3 linked regions of the Solidesulfovibrio fructosivorans JJ] genome follow. The protein of the gene in region 3 interacts with the protein of the main gene of each other region in a pairwise test. Links are inferred from orthologs where the notes say so. Each region holds a gene or a part of one and is shown on either strand. Other genes may lie near its edges.

Region 1 (4,139 bases), on a different replicon or contig from region 3:
TCTGCGCCTGCCCGGGCATGGCGACACCGGTCCCACGCTCGAGATATTTTCCTACGACGCCCTGGGCGATCGCCTCGAGGTGAACGCCAATACGCCGGGATTCGCCCATATCGCCTTCCTCGTGGACGATGTGGCGGCCAAGGCCCGCGAGATGCTCGACGCCGGCGGTTCTGCCGTCGGGGAACTGGCTTCGCGCGAGGTGCCGGGCGTGGGCAAGCTCACCTTCCGCTACATGCGCGATCCCGAGGGTAACATGATCGAGATCCAAAGCTGGGGCTAGCCGGCCCGGTTTCAGGAGTCATTTCCAGGCCGTTTCCAGACGCGCGCGGGTGCGCTATACCGCCTTGGGGCGGGGTGTCCCGCGCCCGAAGATTCTTACCCCCAAAAGCGACCATGTCCGATTTCGTCCATCTGCACTGCCATACCGAATACAGCCTCCTCGACGGGGCCATCCGCATCGGCGACCTCGTTAAGACCGCCAAGGGCTTCGGCTGCCCGGCCGCGGCCATCACCGACCACGGCAACCTTCACGGCGCGTTGATGTTCTACGACTACGCCAAGAAGGCGGACCTCAAGCCCATCATCGGCTGCGAGGTCTACGTGGCCAAGGAGGACCGGCGCAAAAAGGACGCCCGCTCCCCCCGCGACGCCGGTTACCACCTTGTGCTTTTGGCCAAGGACATGACCGGCTACCACAACCTGCTCAAGCTCGTTTCAAAAGGCCACCTCGAGGGCTTTCACTACAAGCCCCGCGTGGACAAGGAACTGCTCGGCCAGTACGGCGAGGGGCTTATCGCCCTGTCCGCCTGCCTCAAGGGCGAGATCAACCAGAAGCTTTTGCGGGAGAGCCGGGACGCGGCCGTGGCCACGGCCAGGGAGTACGCGGCCCTGTTTCCGGACCGATTCTACCTGGAGATCCAGGACAACGGCATTCCCGAACAGACCACGGTCAACAATTTCCTCATCGAGCTTTCCGACGACCTCAAGCTGCCGCTTGTCGCCACCAACGACTGCCACTACCTCCACGCCGACGACGCCGAGGCCCACGACATCCTGCTGTGCATCCAGACCGCCGCCTGCGTGGACGACGTCAAGCGCATGCGGTTCACCTCCAACGACCTCTACTATCGTTCCCCCGAGGAGATGGCCGAGGCCTTCAAGGATGTGCCCCAGGCCCTGGCCAACACCTGCGAGATCGCCGACCGCATCGACGTGAAGCTCGATTTCGACGGCTACCATTTTCCGGTCTACAAGGCTCCGCCCGGCAAGTCCCTTGACGACGTCATGAGCGACATGGCCCGGGAGGGCCTCAAAAAGCGCCTGGCCAAGATGCCGGAGGCGGACCCGAAGCAGTACTGGGAGCGCCTGGAGCTTGAACTCGGCGTCATCACGAAAATGGGCTTCCCGGGCTACTTCCTCATCGTCCAGGACTTCATCAACTGGGCCAAGGACCACGACATCCCCGTCGGGCCGGGGCGCGGCTCGGCGGCCGGGTCCCTGGTCGCCTATTCGCTGCGGATCACCAACCTCGATCCAATGCCCTACGACCTCTTCTTCGAGCGCTTCCTCAATATCGAGCGCGTGAGCATGCCCGATATCGACGTGGACTTCTGCGAACGCCGCCGCCACGAGGTGATCCGCTACGTCACCGAGCATTACGGCGCGGACGCCGTGGCCCAGATCACCACCTTCGGCACCATGAAGGCCAAGGGCGTGGTGCGCGACGTGGGCCGGGCCCTCGGCATGACCTTCGGCGAGACCGACCGCATCGCCAAGCTCATTCCCGAAGACCTCAAGATGACCATCGACAAGGCGCTGGAACTCGAGCCGGAACTCAAGACCCTTGTCCGCACCGATCCGCGCATTGCCCACCTCATCGATATTTCCCGCCGCCTGGAAGGCCTGGCCCGCCACGCCTCCACCCATGCCGCCGGCGTGGTCGTGTCCGACAAGGCCATGACCGAGTACGTGCCGCTCTATAAGGGAAAAAACAATGAAACCGTGACCCAGTGGGACATGAAGCGCGTGGAGAAGTCCGGACTGGTCAAGTTCGACTTCCTGGGGCTCAAAACCATCACGGTCATCGACGACGCGCTGAAAATCATCCGCGAGATGGGGGAGGAGCCGCCCGACTTCGAAACCCTGCCCATGACCGACCCGGCCACCTACGAACTCTTCGCCCGGGGCGACACCGACGGCATCTTCCAGGTGGAAAGCCAGGGCATGCGCAAATACCTGCGCATGCTCAAACCCAACTGCTTTGAAGACCTGATCGCCATGCTCGCCCTGTACCGCCCGGGACCGCTCGGGTCCGGCATGGTCGAGCTGTTCATCCGCCGCAAGCACGGCCTCGACCCGGTCGAGTATCCGCATCCGCTCCTGGAGGAGACGCTGAGGTCCACCTACGGCGTCATCGTCTACCAGGAACAGGTCATGAAGATCGCCCAGGTGCTGGCCAACTATTCGCTTGGCGGCGGCGACCTGCTGCGGCGCGCCATGGGCAAGAAAAACGCCGAGGAAATGTCCCGGCAGCGCGGCATCTTCGTGGAGGGCTGCGCCCAAAACAAGATCGACGCCAAGAAAGCCAACGAAATCTTCGACTTGATGGAGAAGTTCGCGGAGTACGGCTTCAACAAGTCCCACAGCGCCGCCTACGCCCAGATTTCCTACCAGACCGCCTACTTGAAGGCCCATTACCCCGTGGCCTTCATGGCGGCCCTGATGACCTCGGACATGGAAAATCAGGACAAGCTCCTGCAATATATCGCCGCCTGCCGCGCGGGCGACATCGAGCTGTGTCCCCCGGACGTCAACGCCGGCCTGCCGCACTTTTCCGTCAAGGACAACAAGATCCTCTACGGCCTGGCCGCCGTCAAAAACATCGGCCGCGACGCGGTGCTCGAAATCGCGGCCGAGCGCGAAAAGGACGGCCCCTTCAGCTCGCTGCTCGACCTCACCAGCCGCGTGAACATGCGCAAGGTCACCAAGCGCGTCATCGAGTACCTCATCAAATGCGGGGCCTGCGACGGCTTCGGCTGCACCCGGGCCGGGCTTTTCGCCGGCCTCGACCAGGCGGCGGCCGTGGGCCAGCGGCGGGCGGCCGAAAAGAGCGAAGGCCGGCTGTCGCTCATGGAGCTCGTGCCCGACAAGCCCAAGCCCACTGTGGGCCTGGGCCTTTCCTGCCCCGAGGCCGAGCTGCCCGAATGGCTCCACGAGGAGATGATGGCCTACGAGAAGGAAGCCCTCGGCTTCTACCTCACCAGCCATCCGCTCCTGGCCTACGAGCGCGACCTGCGCTCCATGCGCGTCACCACCCTGTCCCAGTGCGCCGGCCTCGAACCCGGCGTCGAGGTCAAGGTCCCCTGCATCTGCGTGACCACCAAGGAAATCATCACCAAGAAAGGCCAGAAAATGGCCTTCTGCAAGCTTGAGGATCATCTCGGCGGCGAGGCCGAGGTCGTCGTCTTCTCCGATTGCTACGCCCTTTGCCGCGAAAACCTGGCCGCCGACGCGCCGCTTTTCATCACGGCCAAGATCGGTCAGACCGAACAGACCGAAGGCGAAGCCAAGCCGCTCATCAAGTTGCAGGCCGTGCGCATCGATCCCCTGTCCAAGATCATCGGCGGCAGCGACGAGCCCGTGGAAATTTTTGTGGCCTGTCCCGAGGAAAAGCCCGTGCCCCTGGACCCTCTCGGCGACATCCTGCGCCGCTACCCCGGCCAGTGCTCCGTGCATCTCGTGCTGAGCCTGCCCAAAGCCGTCTGCCGGCTGCGCCTGGGGCCGGGCTATGGCGTCCGGCGCTGCCCGGAACTGCGCCGCGAACTGGACGATTTCGAGCACGGCATGGTGCCGGCCCGGCCGGCTGCCGTGCGGTAGCGCGCGGCAAGGGAGACGGCAGGGAAGGCGGCAGGGGAGAGGACCGGGCTCTGCCCGGACCCGCCGGGAGGCGAGCGCGCCCCCCGGACCCCCCGTCCGGTATGCTCTGGCGGGCGGAGGTGGGCTGGCCGGCCGGAGGCCGGAGAGTGGAAGATGGCGGCGGAATTTGCCGGGACGCTGCCGCCGCTTGCGCGGCAGGCTCGTCCCGGCAAATTCCGCCGCCACCACGCCGTCGCCCCTGCGGGGCGAAAGGGGTGGAGGAA
Region 2 (2,971 bases), on a different replicon or contig from region 3:
ACGTCCTTTTTCATCCCCCAGCTTGGCAGCCAGATTTACGCCATGGGCGGCATGCAGACGCGGCTGCACCTCATGGCCGATGTCGAGGGCGTGTACGCCGGGCAAAACCAGCAATTCAGCGGTCGCGGTTTCTCGACCATGACGTTTGCGGCCAGGGCCCTGTCACAGCAGGACTTCGAGGCCTGGGTGCAAAAGGTCAAGGCTTCGCCTGACAAGCTCGATATCGCTCGGCTCGACGCCCTGCGAAAGCCAAGCGAGAAGGTCCCCGTCCAGTTCTTTTCCTCGATCGCCCCGGGGCTTTTCGAATACGTGATGCACAAGGCCGCGCCCATGGCCCCCCATTACGGCGATATCATGATGCACGCCCAGGGGCATGGCGGACACGGCCAGCCCGATGCCGCACAGGAGCGTTGACATGCTTGGAAAACTGACTCTCGCCGCGATCCCTTACCATGACCCCATCGTCATGGGGGCGGTCGTCGGTTCCGTGCTGCTTGGCCTGCTCATCCTCGGGCTCATCACCTACTTCAGGAAATGGCCCTACCTTTGGCGGGAGTGGCTCACCAGCGTCGATCACAAGCGAATCGGCGTGATGTACATCATCGTGGCCCTGATCATGCTGTTGCGGGGCTTTTCCGACGCCATCCTGATGCGCTCCCAGCAGGCCATCGCCATGGGCGCCTCCCAGGGGTTCCTGCCGCCCGACCACTTCAACCAGATTTTCAGCGCCCACGGCACGATCATGATTCTTTTCATGGCCATGCCCTTTCTGACCGGGCTGATGAACATCGTGGTGCCGCAGCAGATCGGGGCCCGCGACGTGGCCTTTCCGTTCCTGAACGCGGTGAGCCTGTGGCTGACCGTGGCCGGGGCCTTGCTGGTCATGGTCTCGCTTGGGGTGGGGGAGTTTTCCAAGGCCGGCTGGTCGGGCTACGCGCCCCTGACCGAACGGGCTTTCAGCCCGGGCACCGGCGTCGATTACTGGTTGTGGTCCCTCCAGATCGCCGGCGTGGGTTCGGTTCTGACCGGCGTCAACTTCCTGGTGACCGTCCTTATGATGCGCGCCCCGGGACTGAGGCTCATGCGCCTGCCGCTTTTCACCTGGACGTCGATCTTCACTAACGTGCTGCTCATTTTCTCCTTCCCGGTCCTGACCGTGGCCCTGGCCCTTGTCGCGCTCGACCGGTACCTGGGCATGCACTTTTTCTCCAACGGCTTCGGCGGCAACATGATGCTCTATACCAACCTCTTTTGGACCTGGGGCCATCCCGAGGTGTACATCGTCATCCTGCCGGCCTTCGGCGTTTTTTCCGAAGTCGTGGCCACCTTTTCGAGCAAGCGCATCTTCGGCTACACCTCGCTCGTCTATGCCACGGCCGCCATCATGTTCCTGTCGTTCGCCGTGTGGGTGCACCACTTCTTCACCATGGGCGCGAGCGTCAACGTCAACATCTTTTTCGGCATCTCCACCATGCTCATCGCCATCCCCACAGGGGTGAAGGTCTTCAACTGGCTTTTCACGATGTATCGAGGCCGAATACGCCTGACCACGCCGCTGTACTGGACCATCGGCTTTTTGACGACCTTCGTGCTCGGCGGCCTCACCGGCGTCCTCATGTCCATTCCGCCGGCCGACTACGTGGTCCACAACAGCCTGTTTCTCATCGCCCACTTCCACAACATGCTGATCCCGGGCACGCTGTTCGGCTTTCTGGCCGGCTACGTCTACTGGTTCCCCAAGGCCTTTGGCTTCACCCTTGACGAAACCTGGGGCAAGCGCACCTTCTGGTGCTGGTTGATCGGCTTCTACCTGGCCTTTGTGCCGCTTTACATCCTGGGTTTCATGGGCATGCCCCGGCGCCTGCAACACTATGACAACCCGGCCTGGCAACCGCTGCTCATCATCGCGGCCGTGGGCACGCTGATCATTTTATGCGGCATCGGCTGCATGCTGATGCAACTCGTCGTGAGCCTGAAAAACCGCCAGGCCAATCTGGACGTGACAGGCGATCCCTGGGACGGCCGCACCCTGGAGTGGGCCACGTCCTCGCCGCCGGCCATCTACAACTTCGCCACCATCCCCGTGGTGCACGACATCGACGCCTTCTGGGACATGAAGGAAAAGGGCATCGCCTATGCCCGGCCGGACCATTATGAAGACATCGAGATGCCGAAGAACACCGGATACGGCTTTATCATCGGCATTCTCGCCTTTCTGTTCGGCTTCGCCATGATCTGGCACATCTGGTGGCTGGCCCTGACCGGCCTGCTCGGCATCGTCGTGGCCGTGATCGCCCGGGCCGGCGATGACGACATCCACTACGTCATCCCCGCCGCCGAGGTCGAACGCATCGAGAACCAGCGCCGCCAAGCCATGGCGGCCGCGCCGGCGGGTTCGTAAGGACCATGCTTCCTACCGGGATCTTTTACGAGGTGACACGATGACCACGGACACAGCGACCATGACCGGGCCGGTCGGACACGGCGCCGATCACGACGCCCCGGGCCTGCACGCCCTGGGCTTCTGGCTCTATCTCATGACCGACCTGATCGTGTTTTCGGCGCTTTTCGCCACGTACGTGGTGTTGGCCCCCAACACGGCCGGCGGTCCCTCGGCCAGGGAGCTCTTCCACCTGCCCGAGGTCTTCGTCGAAACCATGCTGCTGCTGACGAGCAGCGTGGTTTTCGGCTACGCCTCGCTGGCCCTTGGGGCCGGGAAAAAAGGCCTGGGTCTGGCCGGATTGGCGCTGACCTTCCTGCTGGGACTGGGCTTTATCGTCATGGAACTGGGCGAATTCCACAGGCTGATCCTGGCCGGGGCCGGACCGCAGCGCAGCGGGTTTCTTTCGGCCTTTTTCACGCTGGTCGGCACCCACGGCGCCCACGTGACCGTGGGGTTGCTGTGGCTGGCCGTCATGATGGGGCAGATCCTGACCAAGGGCCTCACCGTGCCCGTGCGTTCCCGTCTGGC
Region 3 (3,059 bases):
CGTAGTCCCGGGTCGGCAGCTCGAGCACGGGCAGGACGTCGATGCCTGCCATGCCCAGAGCGCGTTCGGACACCACGGCGTCCGGGGTTTTGTAGTCCGGGGAGGGATAATACCACTGGCTGACGGGGAATCCGGCCCGGGCGAGCAGGGCGGTCAGGGCCGGTCGGTCGAAAGTGCGGGCCGCGCCAGGGCCGGGGTAGCCGTTTATGCCGGCATAAGGCCGGCCGGTGTGGTCCTCGGGCAGGCCGGCCAGGTATTTGTGGCCCATGCGGTTTTCGATGGCCAGGATCAGGCAGCCATCGTCCTTCAAATAGCGTCGGGCTTCGGCGAGGAGCCTCTCATGGGGCCTGGGGCCGTCGACGAAGGCGGCGGCGTATTCCAGCACGCCGACGAGGGTCACCACGTCGTATTGGTGCTCGTAGGGCAGGCCGGCGGCGTTGGCGGCCACGATTTCCAGATTGCGGGCATTCCGGCAGCGGGCCTTGATGACGGCCGCCCGTTCGGGCGAGCCTTCCACGGCCGTTATCGCATGGGGCAGGGTGACGAGGTGGGCGGTGAGCGCGCCGCAGCCGGCCCCGAGTTCCAGGATGCGTCCGCCCGGTCCGAAATCGATCCAGGACAGGAGCGTCTTGCGGCGCGGGGTCAGGTGGTAGTGGATGGCCCAGGGCGCGTCCTTGGGGAAAAGCTCGTACTCGCCAACGGTATGTTCGCTGAAAAAGCGCAGCAGATAAGCTTCCGCGCCGTCGCGGTAGCCGATGGTCCCCTCTCCGAGCGTCACCTCCGGTCCCTGTTCGGTCATGGCGTCTCCAACGGCAAAGCATACCTCCCGGCTGTTCCCGTCAAAAGTTTTTCGGGGAGGGTGGGGGTGTGGGGGAGGGAGGCTTTTTGCAAAAAGGGGCCTCCCTCCCCCACAGTCTCAGCTCTTCTTCCGTTCCGCCTCGAACCAGGCGGCCAGGCGTTCGCAGCCGGCGTCGATATCGGCCTCGTCGCCGCCGAACGACAGGCGCAGGCTGCTTTCACCGCCGGGGCCGAAGCTGTCGCCGGGGATGGTGATGACGTTGCCCTCGCGGATCAGCCGCGTGGCCACGTTCATGGGCGCGGCGGGCAGGTCGTAGCGGGCCATGACGTAGAACGCGCCGCCCGGCTTGTTGTAGCGCACGGTCGGGCTCATGGCGTCGAGGTGTTTTTGCATGCGCTTGCGCCGGGCGGCCAGGGTGGACACAAAGCCTTCGAAGATGCCCTGGGGGCCGGTCAGGGAGGCCAGGGCGGCGATCTGGGCCGGGGTGGGGGCGCAGATGGCCGTGCAGTCGTGCACCTTGAGCATTTGCGCCATGATCGGTTCCGGGGCGAAGGCGAAGCCCACCCGCCAGCCGGTCAGGGCGTAGCGCTTGGAAAAGCTGCCCACGGCCACGAGGCGCGGTTGCAGCTCCTTGACCGTGGTCAGGGAAAAGGCCGGCGCGTCGTAGGACAGGGCGTCGTAGGTGTCGTCGCAGATGACGTAGAGGTCGTGGCGCAGGGCGATTTCGGCCACAGCCAGCAGGTCTTTTTCGGCAAAGACCGATCCGGTCGGGTTGTGGGGCGAATTGATGATGATGGCCTTGGTGCGCGGGGTCACGGCGGCGGCCACGGCGGCGGGGTCGAGGCTCCAGTCGCCCCGGCGCAGGGGAACGAGCACGGGCGTGGCCTGGGCCAGGCAGACCTGCTCCACATGGGAGGGGTAGAAGGGCTCGGGCACGATGACTTCGTCGCCTTCCTGGCACAGGCACAGGACGGCGCACAACAGCGCCTCCATGCCGCCGACGGTGATGGCGATTTCTGTCTCCGGATTGGCTTGCAGGCCTTTTTCGGTCGCGAGCTTCTCGGCCACGGCCCAGCGCAGTTCGGGCATGCCGGGTTGCAGCGAGTACTTGCCCGCCGCCGGCGAATCGCGCAGGGCCCGGCAGACCGCTTCGACCACATGGGCCGGGGTGCCGAACGAGGGTACGCCCTGGCCCAGGGAGACGCAGTCGCCGACGCCGGCGGCGATCATGGGCATGAGCTTGGTGGCCGATATCTTGATAGCCTTCGCCCGCTGGGTGAAGGCGTGCTGGATGGCGCTTGGCACGGGGTACTCCTTAAAAAAATGGCGCAACCGCCTATTTGCCGTAAACCATTTTGGGCTGGGACGACGCGGACGGTCCGGCCTTGGCCACGGCCAACGCCTTTTCGTATTCGGCCACGGAGTAGCCGGGGATGACGACGTCGCCGATGACCACGAGCGGCACGCCGCGCTGGCCGTAACGCTGGAAGCGCATACGTGCGGCGGCATCCTTTTCAATGTCCGATGCGGTAAACGGCACGCCCTTGGCCTTGAAGAAAGCCTCGGCCTTGGCGCAGTAGGGGCACCAGCTCGTCATGAAGATCTCCACTTTCGGGCCGGCGGCGAAGGCGAGCGCCTGGGCGAAAAGCAGGATGGCGAAAAACGCGGACAGGGCGGGAACGGTTTTTTTCACAGACATTGGGGTTCCGGGGTTGGGTGTTGCGGATGTTTGGTGGTAGCGGCGGCCGGGTACGGCGTCAAGAAGCGTCGCTCCTTGCCAGGGGGGCGTCGGCAATGCTACCAGCCTGTCCATGCCGGGATACAAGACGCATATGGCCGGCGCGGCGGTGGTGACCGGCGCGGCGGTGGCCGGGGCTTGGTGGCTCGGCGTCTACCGCCCCGGCTACGAGACCATGGCCGGCCTGGGGTTTTTCGCCATCCTGGGGGGCCTTTTCCCCGACGTGGACACCGACTCCACGGGACGGCGGTTTTTTTACGGCGCGGCGCTTCTGGCCGATGCCATCCTTATTGTCCGACAACAATACCGCTACGCGGCTGTGCTCGGGTTTTGCGGCCTGTTGCCGGCCATCGGCTCCCATCGGGGCTGGACCCACACTTGGTGGGCGGCGCTTCTCGTGCCGTGCACCATCCTGCTTGGGCCCATGCTGCTGTTGGGCATGCCGTGGCGGCCGTTCCTGCCGTATTACATCGCCGCCGTGCTCGGCTATTTTTCCCACCTGCTGCTTGACCGTATCGCCTG

Evidence for each region. Proteins that work in one complex are often made in the same cells at the same time.
Region 1: the proteins of DESFRDRAFT_RS17290 (region 3) and dnaE interact in binary tests that used the Escherichia coli proteins (3 or more experiments, as listed by UniProt). The link is inferred for Solidesulfovibrio fructosivorans JJ] from one-to-one orthologs.
Region 2: the proteins of DESFRDRAFT_RS17290 (region 3) and cyoB interact in binary tests that used the Escherichia coli proteins (3 or more experiments, as listed by UniProt). The link is inferred for Solidesulfovibrio fructosivorans JJ] from one-to-one orthologs.

What each region holds. Positions count from the first base shown.
Region 1 is NZ_AECZ01000025.1:109-4,247, reverse strand. Bases 6-4,076 are described here. They hold dnaE (DNA polymerase III subunit alpha), read left to right. Parts: upstream 6-393; coding sequence 394-3,876; downstream 3,877-4,076. Other genes in these bases: DESFRDRAFT_RS15355 (VOC family protein), read left to right, coding at 6-280. Outside these bases: more of DESFRDRAFT_RS15355, read left to right, coding at 1-5. UniProt on the Escherichia coli protein: DNA polymerase III is a complex, multichain enzyme responsible for most of the replicative synthesis in bacteria. This DNA polymerase also exhibits 3' to 5' exonuclease activity. The alpha chain is the DNA polymerase catalytic subunit.
Region 2 is NZ_AECZ01000009.1:61,149-64,119, forward strand. Bases 6-2,908 are described here. They hold cyoB (cytochrome o ubiquinol oxidase subunit I), read left to right. Parts: upstream 6-415; coding sequence 416-2,401; downstream 2,402-2,908. Other genes in these bases: cyoA (ubiquinol oxidase subunit II), read left to right, coding at 6-414; cyoC (cytochrome o ubiquinol oxidase subunit III), read left to right, coding at 2,442-2,908. Outside these bases: more of cyoA, read left to right, coding at 1-5; more of cyoC, read left to right, coding at 2,909-2,971. UniProt on the Escherichia coli protein: Cytochrome bo(3) ubiquinol oxidase is the terminal enzyme in the aerobic respiratory chain of E.coli that predominates when cells are grown at high aeration.
Region 3 is NZ_AECZ01000034.1:5,068-8,126, forward strand. The notes cover bases 11-3,001. They hold DESFRDRAFT_RS17290 (pyridoxal phosphate-dependent aminotransferase), read right to left. Parts: upstream 2,105-3,001; coding sequence 917-2,104; downstream 11-916. Other genes in these bases: DESFRDRAFT_RS17285 (class I SAM-dependent methyltransferase), read right to left, coding at 11-799; DESFRDRAFT_RS17295 (glutaredoxin family protein), read right to left, coding at 2,136-2,498; DESFRDRAFT_RS17300 (metal-dependent hydrolase), read left to right, coding at 2,611-3,001. Also shown: more of DESFRDRAFT_RS17285, read right to left, coding at 1-10; more of DESFRDRAFT_RS17300, read left to right, coding at 3,002-3,059. UniProt on the Escherichia coli protein: Shows aminotransferase activity with methionine and histidine as substrates, and to a lesser extent also with phenylalanine.